3 regions of the Streptomyces sp. STAM6 genome follow, and region 1 is predicted to be linked to each of the others. Evidence: riboswitches for the same ligand, from Rfam matches in the RefSeq annotation. Region 1 holds a riboswitch; each other region holds the start of a gene.
The links. Region 1 has a riboswitch for cyclic di-AMP ahead of ACY34K_RS14010 (C40 family peptidase). Riboswitches for the same ligand answer to the same signal wherever they lie in the genome.

Region 1 (6,710 bases):
ATCATAACGGCCTGTACATCCTGTACATTTTTTACAGAGACCAAGGAGGTTCGTCATGCCCCACGACCCCGCCGCCCGCTACGTCCTTCCGGAGTTCACGGAGCGCACCGGCTCCGGGACCCGGACTCTCGACCCCTACTCCAAGCTGCTGGAGGAGCGGATCGTCTTCCTCGGCACCCAGGTCGACGACACCGCCGCCAACGACGTGATCGCGCAGTTACTCCATCTTGAGTACGCCGCGCCGGACCGGGACATCTCGCTCTACATCAACTCCCCCGGCGGCTCGCTCAGCGCGATGTCCGCGATCTACGACACGATGCAGGTGATCACCTGCGAGGTGGAGACGACCTGCATCGGCCAGGCGAGTGCGGGCGCGGCCGCTCTCCTCGCCGCCGGCACACCCGGCAAGCGACTCGCACTGCCCGGAGCACGCGTGATCCTCCAGCAGCCCTCCGTCGACGAGCCGTTGCGAGGAGTGCCGAGCGATCTGGACATCCAGGCGGCGGAGTTGTTGCGACTGCGGGAGCAACTCGCCGATATGCTCGTACGCCACACCGGGCAGACCCGCGAGCGGATCGACGCCGACATCGAGCGCGACACGGTCTTCGACGCGGTCGGCGCGAGGGCGTACGGCCTGGTGGACCACGTCATCCCCAGCCGCAAGAACCGCAAGGCATGAGCGTCGGCCGCCCACGGGCCGGCGCCGAAGGACGACCCCCTGCCGAAGAAGGGCGCCTGCCGCACCACAAGCGCACCACCCACCGGACAGCGACCACCGAGCCCCCGGCCCACGGGGCGCACGAGGAAGGGTGCCCGCATGCTGCCACCGGAACCACCTCCGCTGCCCGCCCTGACCCGAGCCGAGGGCGCGTTCGTCGACAGCTACCTGGAAGTCGTCGATCTGCTGGGGCGGATCAATCCGGCGCGCTCCAGCCACACCTACGGGGCCCTGCGCGCGGCCCAGGCCCTGGTCGGGCGCGCGACGGCGCTGCGCGACGCGCTGACGCTGATGCACGAGCGCGGCGAGAGCGAAGTGCATGCTCATACGCTGGCGCGAGCGCTCCGGGTCCTTGACGGCGAGCGGCGCGCGGGTCGCGTGACGGTCCCTCACAATCGAGATGTGGGACCGACGTAGGCCTCGCCCGGATGGGCTCAGGAGTACGAGAAACGCTCCCCCGTTCAGCGTATGTATATGGACGAATTTCGTACGACGCGAGTTGCGCTCCTGGACTACTCATCTGGCGGAATATCAGGTTCCGCCCCTGGTGCGGGGATCACCCCTTCGCCACGGCCGGGCTCCAAAACGACCCTGTCCACCCGAACGGATCAGTCGTGAGGAGCCTCACATAAGGCCGTTTCGACTCGGAATTTCGTCAATTCATGGGTCAAGATCCGTGTCGACGACAAGCCCCCGCCACCGCGGCGGGGCGGTCCGGGCGGACGCCGAGTCCTGCCGCCGTCCGGATGCCTGGTCGACAGGAGTGGATCGGCAGGAGTGGAGGACCCAGGCAGTACGGGTGACCGAACGATGTTCGTCCGGTCGGTCGCCCTTGGGGTGAAGCCGCGTCAGCGGCCGGGCAACTTCGCCAGCCCGAACCCGACAGGTCATCCTTCACAGGCGGCTGACGAAGGGTTGCGCCATGAACGCGCAGATTCATGTCCCGTCTCTGCTGTCCCGAGCCGGTGCCGTCTCGGCACTCACTCTCGCCGCCGTCGGCGGGCCGGTGCTGGCGCCCGGCGCCGTGCCGGAGGCCCACGCCGCCCCGGCGCACGCGACGAAGGCCCTGAACGTGGCCGCGTCCAAGAAGGGCGCGCCCTACAAGTACGGCGCGACGGGCCCCAACCGGTTCGACTGCTCGGGCCTCACGCTCTACTCGTACAAGAAGGCCGGCAAGGCGCTGCCCCGCACCGCCCAGCAGCAGTACAACAAGACGCGCCACATCTCGGCGTCGAACCGGCAGAAGGGCGACCTCGTGTTCTTCCATCGTGGCAGCAGCGTCTACCACGTCGGGATCTACGCGGGTAACAACAAGATCTGGCACTCGCCCAAGACCGGCTCCGTGGTGAAGCTCGAAAAGATCTGGTCGAAGTCGGTCTGGTACGGGCGCGTGCGCTGACGTACCGGGCGAGTGAGCCGAAGGGGCGCGACGGTGCCGAACGGGAGAACGCGCGGAGGGTCGCGAGGAACGAGCGACCTGGGCACGATCGACCGTCGACACCGGCGACAGGCGCCCCGGAGGTGAACCGAGCCCTTGAAGGCCACGACATGAGCCGCGGTACAGGGGCGCGCCTCCGGGCACATCCGGAGTGTCCGGCGCCGGCCCCGTACCGCGTGCGCCGCCGGACCGTCGTCAGGGCCCGGCGGCCGGGGCCACCAGCAGGGACACACCCAGCGCGGCGAGCCCGCCGCCCGTGACTCCTCGCACGGTACGGGCGGTGCGCGGCCGGCGCAGCCACCGCCCGAGCCGGTCCACCAGCAGCGCGACGGCCGGGAACCAGATCAGCGCGAGGACGACCACGATCAGGGCCAGGAGCAGGGTGCGCGGCAGCACGGCCGCCCCCTCCGGCACGAACTGCGGCAGCAGGCTCAGGAAGAGGACCGGCGCCTTGGGGTTGAGGACATTGGTCAGGAAGCCCTGACGCAGGCTGCGGCCCGCCCCCGGGCCGGCCTCCCCGGCGGGCTCCTCCTCGTCCGGCGCCGCCCTGAGGGCCCCGCGCAGCGCCTGGACGCCGAGCCAGAGGACGTACACGCCGCCGGCGATCTGCAGAGTCCGGTACAGGACGGGCACGGCCACCAGGACGGCCGCGAGCCCCGCGACGGCGAGGGCGGTGTGCACGAGCAGTCCGCCCGCGACACCGACGGCGCAGGCGACTCCGGCGCGGCGGGAGGACATCGCGTTGCGTACGACGACGGTGAAGTCGGCGCCCGGCACGGCGACCATGCCCGCGGCGACACCGATGAAGGCGATCAGCTGTGCGTCCATGGGCTCAGCCTGCTGCGTAACGGGTATGAGCGTGTACGTGCAATCTTGTGGGTCTGCCTAAAGGGATGCTTAACGTACGACCCCATTCGACTGGCCGCGCTGGTGGCGGTCGCGGAGGCCGGTTCGATCACGCGGGCGGCCGCACGGCTGGGCTACACGCCGCCGGCACTCTCCCAGCAGCTGGCCAAACTGGAGCGGGAGGCGGGTGCGTCCCTGCTGGTCCGGCACCATCGGGGCGCGCGGCTGACGGCCGCGGGCGAGGTGCTGGTGGCGCGGGCCCGCCGGGTCCTGGACGAGATGGAGCGGGCGCGGCACGAGCTGGCCCTGCTGCACGGGCTGACGGGCGGCCGGCTCCGGGTCGGGACGTTCACCACGGTGGGCATCCATTTGCTGCCGCCGGTGCTGAGCGCGTTCCGGCGGGCGCACCCGGACGTGGAGCCGGCGGTCACCGAGTACGAGCCGCCGCGAGGGGTGGCGGCGGTGGCCGCGGGTGAGGTCGATCTCGCGCTGACCCATGTCTACGAGCCGGCCGGAGCCGAGCCGCCGCCCACGGGGGTGGTGCTGGAGCCCCTGCTGGTGGAGGAGCTGGTCCTGGTCACGGCACCGGGGCATGTCCTGGCCGAGGGCTCGGGGCGGCTGCCGGTCGCGGAGCTGGCGGGTCAGCCGCTGATCAGCAGCGCGCCGGCCCACCCGCCGCGCCGGGGTGTGGAGGGTGCGCTGCGCGATGCGGGGGCGACACCTGCGGTGGTGTGCGAGTCCCCGGGGTACGCCCTGGTGTGTGCGCTGGTCAGCGCGGGGCTCGGGGTGGCGGTGGTGCCGGAGATGGTGGCGGCGATGGAGCCGGCGCCGCTGGGCGTGCGGGCTCTGGAACCGGCGGCGTTCCGCCGGACGATCTCGGTGGCGCACCGGGGCGACGATTCCGGCCCGGCCGCCCAGTCACTGCGCGCGCTGCTGCGGGGTGGCTTCGGCCGGGCGGGGTCGGGGCAGCCTCTGTAGGCCCGCGACTGCTCCGCGCGGCGATTTCGGGACCGGTCGGGCCGCGGTCAGGTCGGGTAGGCGCCCTGGTTCTGCACGGGGAGCGTCCAGGGCAGCGCGATCCAGACCGTCTTGCCTCCGTCGGGGGTCGGGGTGACGGAGAGTCGGCCACCGCATTCGGCGGTGAGCCAGCGGATGATGACCATGCCGCGGCCGTTGTCCTGCTGCACCGCGGCGGGCAGGCGCTGCGGCCAGCGCGGATGGCTGTCGGTGACGCCGATGCGCAGCCGTTCGTCGCGTTCGAGCCGGACGTCCACCGTGAAGGTGGGCGACTGCCCGAAGGTGTGCTGGACGGCGTTGGTGGCGAGCTCCGAGACGATCAGCCGGACCGTGTCCGCGGCCGGTGCCTCGTCGGGCAGGCCCCACTCGGCGAGCACGTCGGCCACGTATCTGCGGGCCACGGAGACCGAGGCGGGATCGCTCGGCAGAGTGACGGATGCTTCCTGGTGGTCTGCCATGGCGACGCTGTCCCTTTCCCACCGGGGCCGGTCTGCGACACGTAGCGGATGCTTTGCGAGGACGGCCTCGGATTGTGCTCCGCGCCAGACTGCCACTCATGCCGCCCCTGAGGGGAGCGATCCACCAAGATATGCATATATCTGTCGCTCGAAGCGGTGAACTCTGCGACGGGAGACCGGATTTCGCGAGCAAACTGAGGGGTTGGCCGGGGGAATCGCCGAGGAGGGACGGCGAGGACGGAAGGAGGCGGCGGTCATGCGGGGCACGCGACACGGACCGGCGGTCCGTCGGCGCAAACTGGGCGAGGAGTTGCGCGGGTTGCGCCTCGCCGCCGGACTCACCAGCGGCGACGCCGCACGGCTGGTCGGCTGGCACCAGTCGAAGGTGAGCCGGATCGAGACGGGAGCCAGCGGCGTCACGGGCGCGGATGTGACGCTGCTGCTCGATGCCTACGGTGTCCGGGACCCCCGGCTGCGGGCGCTGTTGGAGGCGCTCGCGGGTGCGGCGGCCGACGGCGGGGGATCCGGGTGGTGGCACGCCTACCGTGGTGTGATCCCGCAGCAGTACCGGGACTTCATCAGTCTGGAGTCGCAGGCGTGCGCGGCGCGGACGCTGGAGACGTCGGTCGTGCCGGGGCTGTTGCAGACGCCCGACTACGCGCGGGCGGTGACCCGGGCCGCGCTCGACGGGCTTCCGGCGTCCACGGTCGACTCGTTGGTGCGGGTGCGGATGGCCCGTCAGGAAGTGCTGTGCGCGGAACCGCCGTTGCGGCTGGACGCCGTGCTCGACGAGGCGGTGCTGCGGCGGGAGGTGGGCGGTCCGGTGGTGATGCGGGCCCAACTGCGGCGGCTGGTGGAACTCGCCGCCCTGCCGCACGTGCGGTTGCAGGTGCTGCCGTTCGCGATGGGCGGCTACGTCGGCCTCTCCGGCCCTTTCGTTATCTTCTCCTTTCCGAACATTTCTGATCTGGATGTGGTTGTTCTCGACCACTTGACGAGTAGCCTCTACCTCGAACGGACGGAAGACCTCGAGGCGTACAGCGCCGCTTTCCGTACGATGCAGGCGCACGCCCTGTCGCCCGAGGACTCCGCGGAACTCATCGCCGGGATCGGTGACGGCGCGTAGGGAGAGGCACCCCACATGTCTGCTTACCTCGCACAGCAGCGGGACGACGGCCTTCGGTGGCGGCGCAGCAGCCGCAGCGTGGGCATGAACAATTGTGTCGAGGCCGCCCTCCTCGACACCGGCCGGCTCGCCGTCCGGGACTCCAAGGACGTCACCCGGCCGCCGTTGCGGTTCTCCGGGGCGGCCTGGTCGTCCTTCATAGCGGACCTCCGCCACGAACCGGCCGGCTGACGGCCGGCCGGAGCGTCAGCCGGCCGGGGCCGTGCGGAGAATGGTGGCGACCGCCGTCTCGACCTGATCGGCGGTCAGGTCGGCCCGCGCGGTGAGCCGCAGGCGCGAGATGCCGTCCGGTACCGACGGCGGCCGGAAGCAGCCGACGGCGAGCCCTTCGGCGCGGCAGTCCGCGGCCCACCGCACGGCCTGTTCCGGCGAGGGGGCGCGCACGGAGACCACGGCGGCGTCCGGTCGTACGGCGGTCAGTCCGGCGGCGGTGAGCCGGCGGTGCAGGGTGGTCGCGACGGTGCGCGCGCGGCCGGCGAGCCCGGGCTCCCGGCGCAGCAGCCGCAGGCTCTCCAGCGCGGCGCCCGCCGCCGCGGGCGCGAGGCCGGTGTCGAAGATGAAGGTGCGGGCCGCGTTCACCAGATGGTCGATGACCCGGGCCGGGCCCAGGACCGCTCCGCCCTGGCTGCCCAGGGACTTGGAGAGGGTGACCGTGGTGACGATGTCGCCGCCGCCGGCGAGTCCTGCCTCGTCCAGCGCGCCGCGCCCGCCGTCACCGAGGACGCCCAGGCCGTGGGCGTCGTCGACGACCAGCGCCGCGCCGTGCGCACGGCACACTTCGGCGAGTTCGTTCAACGGGGCCGCGTCGCCGTCCACCGAGAAGACGGAGTCCGTGACCGCGAGGGCCCGGCGGCCGGGGTGCGCGTCCAGGGTCTTGGCGACGGCCTCGGGGTCGGCGTGCGGGACGACGGTGGTCTCGGCGCGCGCGAGCCGGCAGCCGTCCACGATCGAGGCGTGGTTGCCGGCGTCCGAGACGATGAGGGAGTCCCGGGCGCCGAGCGCGGTCAGGGCGGCGAGGTTCGCCGCGTATCCGGAGGAGAACACGAG
Region 2 (6,710 bases), on a different contig from region 1:
GCACGACCCGATCGTCCGGGCCGACCGTGCCGAGCCCGCCGAGGCCGACGGCTGGGTCTACCACCAGGCGGGCGGACCCGGCCGGGCCATGCAGGCCCTGCGCGTCCACGTCCCCCACGCCACCCCGGCCGACCTTGTGCGCGTGCACCCCGGGGAGGAGTGGCTGTACGTCCTGGGCGGCCGGGTGCGCCTGACCCTGGGGGACGCGGTGCACCTCCTCGATCCGGGCGACAGCGCGCATTTCGACTCGCTGACCCCGCACCGCATCGCCGCCGCCACCCGGGGCGGTGCCGAGCTCCTCTTCGTACACACCCTTGTCCAGAGCCCCGCCGAGGAGCTCTGCCTCGGCGCGCCCGCCCCTCGGCGCTGACTCCCCGGAGGTTGTCCGTCATGTCCCAGAACCCGGCCTCGAAGTCCGCCGAGGGCGAAGAGCGGAAATTCCCTCTCGGGCTGGCCGTCAGGCTCTTCGCCTATCTCGTGGCGGGCCACCTCGTCGCGGCCTTCCTCTATCTGCTGTTCCTGCTCGGGGGCCAGAACCAGTAGCCACCCGCCGCGCGGGGCTCAGCCCTCGTCGAGCAGGCGGTCGCGCAGCCGCTCGCGGGTCTCGGGCGAGAGCCGCAGGCCCTCGGAGAAGTACCGCTCCGTGCTGCCCCAGGTCTCCTCGATGGTCGAGAAGGCCGTCGCCAGGTACTCGCGGCGCGCGTCGAAGAGGGGACTGAGCAGCTCCATCACCTCGGGCGACATGCCGGCGGGCGAGGAGTCGGCGCGGTGCACCTTGTAGCGGCGGTGCGGGTCGTTGGACTTGAGGTAGTCCTCCTCGATCGCCTCGCGCTCCACACCGACCGCCAGCAGCGCCACCGCGATCGACAGCCCCGCGCGGTCCTTGCCCGCCGCGCAGTGCAGCAGCGCCGGGACGCTGTCCGCCGCGAGGGCGTGCAGCACCCGGCTGTGCTCGGCGGTGCGGTCCTTGATGATCGCGCGGTACGCGGCCGTCATCCGCCCGGCCCCCTTGCCGTCGGCGAGGATCCCGCGCAGCTGCTCAAGATCGCCTTCGCGCACCATCCGCCAGAATTCCGCGCCGTCCGCCGGGTCCGAGAGCGGGATGTTCACGTTCCGCACACCGGGCAGGGCGACGTCCGGGCCCTCCAGTTTCTGGTCGGCGGCGTTGCGGAAGTCGAAGATCGTGTGCAGACCGAGCGAGGAGAGGAAGGCCGCGTCCTCGCCCGTCGCGTGGGCGAGGTGGCCGCTGCGGAAGAGCAGGCCGTGACGGACCCGCCGGCCGTCCACGGTGGGAAGGCCGCCCACGTCACGGAAGTTGCGCACACCGGTCAGCTGGGGTTCGGTCGACGAGATCTGCGGCAGCTGCTGCGTCACGGCGGCTCCTCCGTGTCTGCGGTCGGCGGTCCTCGCCGACGATGTCGCGGCTCCGACGATACGACACCGGTGCGTGAGGCAATCATCTCCCTGCGGGTCGCACATCCGTTGCCCTGCCCATGGTCAGCGGCCGCATGGTGCTCGTTCCTGTTGGATGATGTTCACATCTGGGGCCCTGGCTGGCGGGCGCGCCCGGCGGCGGCCCCCGTCGCTGAGACCTGCTTTCGGGCGGCACGGTCGAGCGGCTCTGCTTCTGTCCCGATTCAGCATGTTTTGCTCGCCGACCCCGACCGTGGATGCATTGAGTGGTCTAGTAGCTGAATGACGGTTCTGTCCGTATTGGCCTGTAAGGGTTAACGTGCCCCGGTAGAAAGGGAGATGGGTCGGGCCGCGTGAGCAGCGTCATAAAGGTGACCGTCCGTGGCGAAGCGCCGCTCCCAAATCCGGTGCCCACAACGGCAATTCATGATCCGTAATCCACGGAGGGTGACGGGAATTACGGGCGGCATCTCGGACGGAAATGGCCTTTTCCACGCGACGGCTTGTTACCGCGGACCCGGCTCGCTTAACGTCGCCGCAATCCGGCCGGACCAGCCGAATCCTGCCGCCGACCGGAATTCATAACCCACCCACGTGTGGCAGGAGCGGGGGACCCAGGTAGTACGCCGGAACCGGAATTCGCGGGCCGGCTAGGGGTTAAGTCGCGTCGACCGCGCGGCCGGGCATCTCCAGCCCGAACCCGACAGCTCACCTCGCAGGCGCCGGAGAGGAATTCGTCATGCCCGCGAAGGGTAAGCACCGCCGTCCCAAGAACAGCCCGCTGACTCGTCGTTTCGTCGCCGCCGGAACGGGCGGCGCCGCCCTTGCCCTCCCGCTGCTCGGCGCGACCGGCGCCCACGCCGCGGACCAGAGCGCCCCGGCCGTCTCTCCGCAGACGGTGGTCGCCGCCGCGAAGGCCGCCCCCGAGACCGCCGCCAAGGCCGCGCCCCGCATGTACACCGTGGTCGCCGGCGACTACCTCGCCAAGATCGCCCACAACAAGAACGTCAAGGGCGGCTGGCAGAAGCTGTACAAGGACAACCGCAAGGTCATCGGTGACGACCCGGGCCTGATCCTGCCGGGCATGAAGCTCACGCTGGGCGCCAAGTCCACCGCCAAGGCGCCCGCCAAGCCCAAGGCCGACACGACCCGCACCGAGTCCCGCGCCTCGCGCTCCGCCGCCAAGGCCGAGGCCCCGGCGCCGAAGCCCGCCGCCGAGACCAGCGGCTCCGGCTTCACCGCCCCGGTCTCCGCCGGTGTCACCACCCCCTACCGCGCCTCCGGCTCCATGTGGTCCTCCGGTTACCACACCGGTGTCGACTTCGCGGCCTCCTCCGGCACCAGCGTCAAGGCCATCGGCGCGGGCACCGTCGTCTCCGCCGGCTGGAGCGGCGCGTACGGCAACGAGGTCGTCATCAAGCACGCCGACGGCAACTACTCGCAGTACGCCCACCTCTCCTCCCTCTCCGTCTCCTCCGGGCAGACCGTGAGCGGCGGCGAGCAGATCGGTCTCTCGGGCTCCACCGGCAACTCCTCCGGTCCGCACCTGCACTTCGAGGTCCGCACCGGTCCGGGCTACGGCTCCGACATCGACCCGCTGGCCTACCTGCGTCAGCACGGCGTCTCCATCTGAGTCCGTCAGGGACCCTTCTGACGCTCCGGCACGCGTCCCGCGTGCGTCCGCTGCCCGGCACCTCGTGCCGGGCAGCGGCATATTCCGGCTTGGGCGAATCTTGACCGGTGGCGTATCTCACCCCACGTCAACCCCTCCTTACGGTCGCGTAGGTCACATCGGAAGGGGAAAGATGTGCTCCCGTGGCAGACGATTCGACATTCAGAGACAGTGACGTATTCGGGTCGTACGCGGCGATCGGTGACAGCTTCACCGAGGGCGTCGGGGATCCCGGTCCCGACGGACAGTTCGTCGGCTGGGCGGACCGCCTCGCGGTCCTGCTCGCCGACCGGCTCACCGATCCCGAGACGTTCCGGTACGCCAACCTCGCGGTGCGTGGCAGGCTCCTCGACCAGATCGTCGAGGAACAGGTCCCCCGGGCGAAGGAACTCGCCCCCGACCTCGTGACCTTCTGCGCGGGCGGCAACGACATCATCCGGCCCGGCAGCGACCCCGACGACGTCGCCGAGCGGTTCGAGCGGGCCGTCGCCGACCTGACGTCCGCCGTCGGCACCGTGCTCGTGACGACCGGTTTCGACACCCGCGGCGTGCCGGTGCTGCGTCATCTGCGCGGCAAGATCGCCACGTACAACGGCCATGTGCGGGCCGTCGCCGACCGGTACGGCTGCCCGGTGCTCGATCTCTGGTCCCTCAAGACCGTGCAGGACAGGCGGGCCTGGGACGACGACCGGCTGCACCTGTCGGCCGAGGGCCACACCCGGGTCGCGCTGCGCGCCGGCCAGGTGCTCGGCGTCGACGTCCCTGCCGACCCCGACCAGCCGTGGCCACCGCTGCCGCCGCGCGGCCCCCTCGAAGTCCGCCGTGACGACATCAACTGGGCCCGCGAGTACCTCGTGCCGTGGATCGGCCGGCGGCTGCGCGGCGAATCGTCCGGCGACCACGTCTCGGCCAAGCGGCCGGACCTGATGCCGCTGTAGGGGACCGGTTCAGGTGCGGCGCCCGAGGCCGAGCTCCCGGTCGAGCGCCTCGTCGGCCCACTCCAGCATGGTCGCGTGGGAGACCGAACCCGCGTAGGCGGTCATCTGCACGGCCAGTCCGTCCAGGAAGGCGGTCAGCCGGCAGGCCGCCGCCGCGGGGTCCGCGCAACGGAACTCGCCCGCCGCGGCGCCCTCGGCGATCACCTCGGCCAGTGCCGCCTTCCACTGCCGGTCGAGGTCGCCCGCCACATCCCGCAGCGCCGGCTCCCGCAAGCCCGCCGCCCAGCCCTCGATCCACAGCCGCCAGCCCTTGGCCTGACCGGTGGGGGCGTACCAGCGCACGGCGGACCTGAGCCGGCGGGTGGCCGCGGTCCGGCGCCCCAGCAGCTTGCGCAGATGCGTGAGATCGCCCTCTGCGGCGTACGAGAAAGCGGCCGCGACGAGCTTCTCCTTGGTCGAGAAGTGGTACAGGACCAGCGCGTTGCTCACTCCGAGCGCGGAGGCGACATCGGCGATCCGCACCGCCGCGACGCCCCTGAGCTGGATCTGCTCGACGGCGGCCCGCAGCAGCTCCTCACGCCGCTCGGCCACGCTCAACCGCACTCTGCCCACGTCGTCCCCCTCGTGCCGCCGATTCCAGCGCCGGCTTCCCCCGGGGCCGTCCGGTACCGGTCGCAGTACCAGCCGAAACGCTCCGCGATCACCGGCAGTCGGTCCGTGACGATAGCGCGCCGCCGCACCCGGCGCCGTACCGTCGCGCACGGCCGCTCCGGCGTCCCGGCGGCCGACCGCGCGCATCGCGCCGTGGCGGGCCCGTCCGCGACGGCGGTGGTCACGGACCGGGCCGTGCGCGGAGGCGGGCCGGCCCCTTCCCGACGCCGGGGCGCGCGCACGTCAGATCGGTCGCAGCTCGCACTGGTCCTTGAAGCCCTGGCTGGTCAGCCCCAGCGCGGCATTCATCCGGGACCTCAGGTTCTCCACCGCCACCATCGCGGTCAGCTCCACGAACGCCGGCTCGCCGAGGGCCACCCTCAGCCGCTCCGCCAGCTCGTCCCCGACCTCCGGCGGGTTCGCGGTCATCGCCTCCGCGTACGTCAGGACATCCCGCTCCAGCGGGGTGTACGCGTCGCTGTCGCGCCAGACCGGGATGTCGTGCAGCTTGCGCACGTCCATCCCGCGGCGGGTGTTCTCCCAGTGGCCGTAGTCCATGCACCAGCTGCAACCGATCGACGCCGCCGACGCCATCTCCGCCAGCGCCTTCAGGCCGGGGTCGAGCTGCCGCCACCTCGCGACGGCCAGCTCGAAACGGAGCTGGGCGCGCAGCACACGCGCGTTGTGCGCCACCGCGAGCACCGGGTCCAGCACCTTGCCGTAATGACGCCTGGAGTACCACTCGACGGCGCGGAAGAAGAGGGTGCGCGGAGGGGTGAGCGAAACGCGGGCCATGTCGGACTCCTCGGTTTATGGTCGGGCCTTCACTCATGGGGACGGACGGGATGCCGCCGGATGTGACATGCCCGGCCCCGCCGCCGCGGCGCGCGGCCCGCCCCGCCGCTGTGAGACCGGACACCCCCGGGGCCCGGCCCCCGGTGGGGTCACAGCCCCCGCCCATAATGAAAAGACCCGAATCCACTGGAGGTGCTGTGACCGGCGCTCACTCCACGCGTCCGCTGCGTTCCCGGCTCCGTTCCCTGCGGCCCGCCGCCTTCGGCGCGGACGCCACGGGAGAGCGGCTGGAGCGCATACGCCGCTCGCCGAACTTCTCGGACGGCGCCTTCCAGAACCCGGAGGGCACCCGGCACAGACCCTCCGGCTCCCCGGTGGAGTTCGCGAAGATCTACTTCCAGAAGGACGCGAGGATCCGCCGCTCCCCGGCCGGCACCGTCCCCGTGCACGCCACCACCGTCGCCGACCTGGCCAAACCCCCGTCGTCGGGACTGCGGCTCACCTGGATGGGACATTCCAGCGTGCTCGCGGAGATGGACGGAAGCCGGATCCTGTTCGATCCGGTGTGGGGAGAGCGCTGCTCGCCGTTCCCCTTCGCCGGCCCCAAGCGGCTGCACCCCGTGCCGCTCCCGCTCGCCGCGCTCGGCCCCGTCGACGTCGTCGTGATCTCCCACGACCACTACGACCACCTCGACCTGCCCACCATCCGCGCCCTGGCCTCCACGGACACGGTGTTCGCTGTCCCGCTCGGCGTCGGCGCCCACCTGGAGCACTGGGGAGTGTCCCCCTCCCGGCTGCGCGAGCTGGACTGGAACGAGTCGACGCGGGTCGCGGGCGTGCAGCTGACCGCGACCCCCGCCCGGCACTTCTGCGGCCGGGGCCTGCGCAACCAGCAGCACACCCTGTGGGCGTCCTGGGTCGCCGAAAGCTCCGGACATCGCGTCTACCACAGCGGGGACACGGGGTACTTCGACGGCTTCAAGGACATCGGCGCCGCGCACGGCCCCTTCGACGCCACCATGATCCAGATCGGCGCGTACAGCGAGTACTGGCCGGACATCCACATGACCCCGGCCGAAGGCATGCGCGCCCATCTCGACCTCCAGGGCGGCAGCCCCTCCGGCGTGATGCTGCCGATCCACTGGGGCACCTTCAACCTCGCCCCGCACCCGTGGGCCGAGCCCGGTGAGGGCACGCTCGCGGCCGCCGCCGAGGCGGGCGCCGGCGTAGCGCTGCCCCGC
Region 3 (6,710 bases), on a different contig from region 1:
GCCGCCCCGCTGGACGCCGAGCCGGAGGGCCTCGACGGCGTGGCCACCATCATGGCCCGGGCGCTGTCCGAGGGCACCGACAAGCACTCGGCCGAGGAGTTCGCCGCCGAGCTGGAGCGCTGCGGCGCCACGCTCGACGCGCACGCCGACCACCCCGGCGTACGGGTCTCCCTGGAGGTCCCGGTGTCCCGGCTGCGCAAGGCGCTCGGCCTGCTCGCCGAGGCACTGCGGGCGCCCGCCTTCGCCGACGGCGAGGTCGAGCGGCTGGTGCGCAACCGCCTCGACGAGATCCCGCACGAGATGGCGAACCCGTCCCGCCGCGCGGCCAAGCAGCTCTCCCAGGAGCTCTTCCCGGCGACGTCGCGCATGTCGCGCCCCCGCCAGGGCACCGAGGAGACCGTGGCGCGGATCGACTCCGCGGCCGTACGGGCCTTCTACGAGGCGCACGTCCGGCCCGCCACGGCCACCGCGGTGGTCGTCGGCGACCTGACGGGCGTCGACCTGGACGCGGTCCTGGCCGAGACCGTCGGTGACTGGACCGGCACCCCGGGCAAGCCGCTCGCCGTTCCGCCGGTCACCGCGGACGACACCGGCCGCGTGGTCATCGTCGACCGCCCCGGCGCGGTCCAGACCCAGCTGCTGATCGGCCGCGTCGGCGCCGACCGGCACGACCGCGTCTGGCCCGCACAGGTCCTCGGCACGTACTGCCTGGGCGGCACCCTCACCTCCCGCCTCGACCGCGTGCTGCGCGAGGAGAAGGGCTACACCTACGGCGTACGGGCCTTCGGCCAGGTGCTGCGTTCCGCTCCCGACGGCACGGGCGCCGCCATGCTCGCCATCAGCGGATCGGTCGACACGCCGAACACCGGCCCCGCGCTGGACGACCTGTGGAAGGTGCTGCGCACCCTCGCGGCGGAGGGCCTGACGGACACCGAGCGCGATGTGGCCGTGCAGAACCTGGTGGGGGTGGCACCGCTGAAGTACGAGACGGCCGCCTCCGTCGCCGCCACCCTCGCCGACCAGGTCGAGCAGCACCTTCCGGACGACTACCAGGCCGAGTTGTACGTCCGGCTGGCCGGGACCGGCACGGTGGAGGCCACCGCGGCGGTCGTCAGCGCCTTCCCGGTGGACCGTCTCGTCACGGTCCTCGTCGGTGACGCCGCTCAGATCAAGGAGCCGGTCGAGGCGCTCGGCATCGGTGAAGTGACCGTTGTCACGAGCTGATTGAGCCCGCCCCGGTCCGCGCGCCTCGCGCGGACCGGACACGGAACCCCGGCCTCCAGCAGGACGCCGGGGTTCCGTCGTATGTCCGGTTTGTTGGAGAGGCTGGGTGTCTGCCCTGTGGCGTGCGCTACAAAAACCCGTGTCTGTTTGGCGATTGAAAGATCTCCCGCTTAGCGTCATGTGCGCTGTCCGCCAGTTGCACGCGTCGCATCCGCGACATCGGACAGCGATCGCCGAGTCCCCGTCCGGCGCGAGCCTGGGGAGCCGGGGACCCACATCAAGTCCCCCGGGGTGAATCGGACGCCTTCGCCGGCCGGCGGAGGGGCCCGTAGGAGACCTTCCTGCTCCGAACCCGTCAGCTAACCCGGTAGGCGAGAGGGAAGGAAAGGACCAGCCACTTCATGGCGTTCACCCGTGCCACCGGGAAGCACCGTGCCCCGAGCCGTATGAGCCGCAAGAGCGCGCATGCCGCCGGCGTCGCGGCCATCGCCACCACCGGCGTCATCGGAACCCTCGCTTCCCCGGCGCTGGCCGCCGACACGGACACCCGCGCCCTCGAGGACACCGGTCTCAACCAGGCGGTCATCACCGACACCATCGCCGACCGGATCGACGCCCAGGCCGAGGCCCAGGAGCGCGAGGCCGAGGAGGCCGCCGCCCTGGCCCAGGCGCAGGCGAAGGCCGAGGCCGAGGCGAAGCGCAAGGCCGAGGCGCGCGTGAAGGCCGCCCGCGATGCCGAGGAGCGCGCCGCCCGCGAGGCCGAGCGCAAGCGCCTGAACTCCTTCACGTCCCCGGTCGCCGGCTCCTACGTCAGCACCGGCTACCAGACCGGCGGGGCCATGTGGTCCTCCGGCAGCCACACCGGCGTGGACTTCCACGCCGCGTCCGGCACCAAGGTCGTCGCCGTGGGCCTGGGCACCGTGGTGGAGGCCGGCTGGGGCGGCGCGTACGGCAACAACGTCGTGATCAAGATGCACGACGGCACGTACACCCAGTACGGTCACCTCTCCTCCATCAGCGTCTCGGTCGGCCAGACCGTCGAGCCGGGTCAGCAGATCGGCCTGTCGGGCTCGACCGGCAACTCCAGCGGTCCCCACCTCCACTTCGAGGCCCGCAGCGGCGCCGACTACGGCTCCGACATCGACCCCGTCGCGTACCTGCGCTCGCACGGCGTCAACGTCTGACCCCCGCTGCTCGAAGGCCCGCGTTCCGAAGGCCCCGGCTCCCGGCGAGCCGGGGCTTCGTCGTGCCGCCGGGCGGTCCTCCCCGGCCCCCGGCTGCCCCGGCGACCGCGTACGGCCGGTGGACGGGCGGTGGAGCGCCGGTGGACGGACGTGAGGCGGCCGGTACCGGCCAAAAGACATCCTTTATTTGCCAGTGGGCATCGGAATTCCGGGCGTACTGCAATAGAGTCACGAACAGGCGTCAAACGCTCGAGTTTCGCGCGGGTTAAGCGAATTGATGCGGAGGTTCGGTATGCGCATTCCAGCACACTCGGTGTGCACGGCGATCCGCGACGACATCGTCTCCGGTGTCTTCGCCCGGGGCAGCCGGCTCACCGAGGAACAGCTGGCGCGCCGCTACGGCGTCTCCCGCGTCCCGGTCCGCGAAGCCCTGCGCACCCTGGAGTCGGAGGGCTTCGTGACCACACGGCGGCACGCCGGTGCCTGCGTGGCCGAACCCACCGAACAGGAGGCCGTCGACCTGCTGGAGGTCCGTACGCTCCTGGAGCCGCTCGGCGCGGCACGCGCCGCCCAGCGCCGCACCGAGGCGCACCTCAAGGTGCTGCGTGGCCTGGTCAGGCTGGGGCAGGAGCGGGCCCGCCGAGACCAGGGGGAGGATCTGCGGGCGCTCGGCGGCTGGTTCCACGAGACGCTCGCCCAGGCGTGCGGCAGCCCCGGGCTGACCGCCCTGCTGACCCAGCTGAGGCACAAGATCGCCTGGATGTACACGGTGGAGCAGCCGGCCCGGCCGGTGGAGGCGTGGGCCGAGCACGGCGCGATCGTGGACGCGGTGGCACGCGGCGACGCGGAGCGGGCGCGGTCGCTCACCGCCCTGCACGCCGAGCGCTCCCTCGGCTCGCTGGTGCCGCGCCGGCCGGAGCGCCCCGAGCGGCTGACCCGTCGCGTGAGGACTTCGCAACATCCCGTAAACACCGCGGGTGCCCGCAATTAACAGCACGGCCGTATACAAAGAAGTGCTTTGTTTGCGGGGTCTGTCGAGGCTGCCCGAAAACAAAAATGAACAGCGTGCAGAAATCGGTGGAGCCGTATCACCCGGAATTCCGCGTGATACGGCTCCACCGATTTGCGCACCCTTGCGCGGAGAACCGCGTCGGGCTCGTCAGACGGTCTCGGGAAGCTCCTCGAGCCCCTCGGCGACCAGCTTCGCCAGGCGGTCCAGGGCGGCGTCCGCGCCCTCGGCGTCCGAAGCGAGCACGATCTCCTCGCCGCCCTGCGCGCCCAGGCCGAGCACCGCGAGCATCGAAGCGGCGTTCACCGGGTTGCCGTCGGCCTTGGCGATCGTCACGGGGACGCCGGAGGCCGTGGCGGCACGGACGAAGATCGAGGCGGGGCGGGCGTGCAGGCCCTCGGCCCAGCCGACGTTGACGCGGCGCTCAGCCATGGTGTTGCCCTTCGGTGCGAGGAGTTGTCTAGACCAGTCTCTCATGTTCTGCGGCGTGCTCCGGAGCCCGCACCGTACTCTGGCCCCATGCGGACCCCGCCGGATCAGTCGGAACACGTGTATCCCGATCACTGGGAGGCCGATGTGGTGCTGCGCGACGGCGGCACCGCGCGGATCAGGCCGATCACCACGGACGACGCCGAACGCCTGGTCAGCTTCTACGAGCAGGTCTCGGACGAGTCGAAGTACTACCGGTTCTTCGCACCCTACCCCCGGCTCTCGGCCAAGGACGTGCACCGCTTCACACACCACGACTACGTGGACCGGGTGGGCCTCGCGGCGACCGTCGGCGGCGAGTTCATCGCCACCGTCCGCTACGACCGGATCGACGCCCGGGGGCTGCCCGCCACCGCTCCCGCCGACGAGGCCGAGGTCGCCTTCCTGGTCCAGGACGCCCACCAGGGCAGGGGAGTCGCCTCCGCACTCCTGGAGCACATCGCGGCCGTCGCCCGCGAGCGGGGCATCCGGCGGTTCGCGGCCGAGGTGCTGCCGGCCAACACCAAGATGATCAAAGTGTTCACGGACGCCGGCTACACCCAGAAGCGCAGCTTCGAGGACGGCTCCGTCCGACTCCACCTCGACCTGGAGCCGACCGACCGGTCGCTGGCCGTCCAGCGCGCCCGGGAACAGCGGGCCGAGGCCCGCTCCGTGCAGCGGCTGCTCGCCCCCGGATCGGTCGCCGTGATCGGGGCCGGGCGCGCCCCTGGCGGCGTCGGACGCACCGTGCTGCGCAACCTGCTGGAAGCCGGTTTCACCGGCCGTACGTACGCCGTGAACCGCGCGCTGCCCGAGAACCGGGCCTCGCTCGACGGGGTCACCGCCTTCCGCTCGGTCGCCGACATCGGTGAGCCGGTCGACCTGGCCGTCGTCGCCGTGCCCGCCGAGAGCGTCCCCGATGTCGTCGCCGACTGCGGGGAACACGGCGTCCAGGGCCTCGTGGTCCTCTCCGCCGGATACGCCGAACAGGGCGCCGAGGGCCGCGCCCGCCAGCGCGAGCTGGTGCGCCAGGCCCGCTCGTACGGCATGCGCATCATCGGGCCCAACGCCTTCGGCATCATCAACACCGCCCCCGGCAGCCGGCTGAACGCCTCGCTCGCGCCGCACCCGCCCGCCACCGGCCGCATCGGACTGTTCACCCAGTCCGGCGCGATCGGCATCGCGCTGCTCGCCGGACTGCACCGGCGGGGCGCGGGCCTGTCGTCCTTCATCTCGTCCGGCAACCGCGCCGACGTCTCCGGCAACGACATCCTGCAGTACTGGTACGAGGACCCCGACACGGACGTCGTGCTGCTCTACCTCGAATCGATCGGCAACCCGCGCAAGTTCACCCGCCTGGCGCGCCGCACGGCCGCGGTGAAGCCGGTCGTCGTGGTCAAGGCCGCCCGGCACAGCGGCAGCGCCCCGCCCGGCCACGCCGTACCGGTCACCCGCATCCCGCACGCCACCGTCTCCGCCCTGCTGCGGCAGGCCGGAGTCATCCGCGTCGACACGGTCACCGAACTGGTCGACGCCGGACTGCTGCTGGCCGGACAGCCCCTTCCGGCCGGCCCCCGGGTGGCGATCCTCGGCAACTCCGAGTCACTCGGCCTGCTCACCTACGACGCGTGCCTGACCGAGGGCCTGCGCCCGCTGCACCCCCTCGACCTGACCACCGCGGCCACCCCGGAGGACTTCCGCACGGCCCTGTCCGAGGCGCTCCGTGACGACGCCTGCGACGCGGTCGTGGTGACCGCGATCCCCTGGGTCGGTGAGAACGGCGTGACCGAGTCGGGCGACGGAGAGGTCCTGGCGGACGCCCTGCGGGCGGCGTCGGCGACCGCCCCGGCCAAGCCCGTACTCGTCGTCCACGTGGAGATGGGCGCGCTGGCCGACGCCCTGTCAGCCGCCACCAGCACGGCGCCCCAGCCCCCACCGGACCCCTGGTTCGGCGCCAGCCCGCGGCAGCAGGCCGCCCCCGGGGACCCCGCCCGGAAGACGGCCGTCCCCCAGCCTGCACCGGCCGCCGCCGCTCCGCCCGCGGGAACCCCGGCCGCCGGGGGCCACGGCGCCGAGGCGGGCGACCAGGAGGCCGGGGCGGGCCGCGAGAGGGGCGCCCACGAAGCGGAGGCCGGGGAGGCCGTGAACCGCATCCCCGCCTACCCCGCCGCCGAGCGGGCGGTCCGGGCCCTCGCCGAAGCCGTGCGGTACGGCCAGTGGCGCAGGCAGGTCGCCGACCCCGGGCGCGTGCCCGAGTACGAGGGGATCGACGAGGCCGGCGCCGCCGCCCAGATCGAGCGCGCGCTCGCGGCGGACGCCGGAGAGCGCGGAATCGCCCTGGACCCCGACGCCACGCGCGAGCTCCTTGGGCGGTACGGCATCCCCGTACGGCCCGCCCTGCCCGCCGCCGACCCCGAAGCCGCCGTCCGGGCCGCCGAGCGGCTCGGCTACCCCGTCGCGCTGAAGACCACCGCGCCGCAGCTGCGCCACCGTCCCGACCTCGGCGGCGTCCGGCTCGACCTCGCCACCGAGGAGCAGCTGCGACAGGCCTACACCGAGCTGACCGAGGCCCTCGGCAAGCCCGCCGAGCTCCAGCCCGTCGTCCAGGCCATGGTTCCGCGCGGGGTCGACACCGTCGTCCGCGCGGCCATCGACCCGGCCGTCGGCGCCGTCCTCTCCTTCGGCCTCGCGGGCGCGCCCTCCGAACTGCTGGGCGACACGGCCCACCGACTCGTCCCCGCCACCGACCGGGACGTCGCCGAACAGATCAGGTCCATCCGCACGGCGCCCCTCCTGTTCGGCTGGCGCGGCTCCGCGCCCGTCGA

Region 2: another riboswitch for cyclic di-AMP. It lies ahead of ACY34K_RS30695 (M23 family metallopeptidase); the one in region 1 lies ahead of ACY34K_RS14010 (C40 family peptidase).
Region 3: another riboswitch for cyclic di-AMP. It lies ahead of ACY34K_RS11060 (M23 family metallopeptidase); the one in region 1 lies ahead of ACY34K_RS14010 (C40 family peptidase).

What each region holds. Positions count from the first base shown of each region.
Region 1 covers NZ_JBUEFZ010000009.1:113,522-120,231, forward strand. Annotated here, with positions in the region: gene ACY34K_RS14000 (ATP-dependent Clp protease proteolytic subunit) at 56-679, shown strand; gene ACY34K_RS14005 (hypothetical protein) at 818-1,135, shown strand; cyclic di-AMP (ydaO/yuaA leader) riboswitch at 1,456-1,636, shown strand; gene ACY34K_RS14010 (C40 family peptidase) at 1,641-2,117, shown strand; gene ACY34K_RS14015 (LysE family translocator) at 2,352-2,984, opposite strand; gene ACY34K_RS14020 (LysR family transcriptional regulator) at 3,087-3,980, shown strand; gene ACY34K_RS14025 (ATP-binding protein) at 4,028-4,477, opposite strand; gene ACY34K_RS14030 (helix-turn-helix domain-containing protein) at 4,734-5,603, shown strand; gene ACY34K_RS14035 (DUF397 domain-containing protein) at 5,619-5,834, shown strand; gene ACY34K_RS14040 (8-amino-7-oxononanoate synthase) at 5,850-6,710, opposite strand, start outside.
Region 2 covers NZ_JBUEFZ010000045.1:2,239-8,948, forward strand. Annotated here, with positions in the region: gene ACY34K_RS30680 (XRE family transcriptional regulator) at 1-370, shown strand, start outside; gene ACY34K_RS30685 (DUF6126 family protein) at 391-543, shown strand; gene ACY34K_RS30690 (tyrosine-protein phosphatase) at 562-1,374, opposite strand; cyclic di-AMP (ydaO/yuaA leader) riboswitch at 1,991-2,150, shown strand; gene ACY34K_RS30695 (M23 family metallopeptidase) at 2,153-3,046, shown strand; gene ACY34K_RS30700 (SGNH/GDSL hydrolase family protein) at 3,229-4,023, shown strand; gene ACY34K_RS30705 (TetR/AcrR family transcriptional regulator) at 4,033-4,635, opposite strand; gene ACY34K_RS30710 (carboxymuconolactone decarboxylase family protein) at 4,918-5,469, opposite strand; gene ACY34K_RS30715 (MBL fold metallo-hydrolase) at 5,667-6,710, shown strand, end outside.
Region 3 covers NZ_JBUEFZ010000006.1:171,885-178,594, reverse strand. Annotated here, with positions in the region: gene ACY34K_RS11065 (M16 family metallopeptidase) at 1-1,224, shown strand, start outside; cyclic di-AMP (ydaO/yuaA leader) riboswitch at 1,446-1,613, shown strand; gene ACY34K_RS11060 (M23 family metallopeptidase) at 1,626-2,408, shown strand; gene ACY34K_RS11055 (GntR family transcriptional regulator) at 2,701-3,399, shown strand; gene ACY34K_RS11050 (HPr family phosphocarrier protein) at 3,568-3,849, opposite strand; gene ACY34K_RS11045 (bifunctional acetate--CoA ligase family protein/GNAT family N-acetyltransferase) at 3,937-6,710, shown strand, end outside.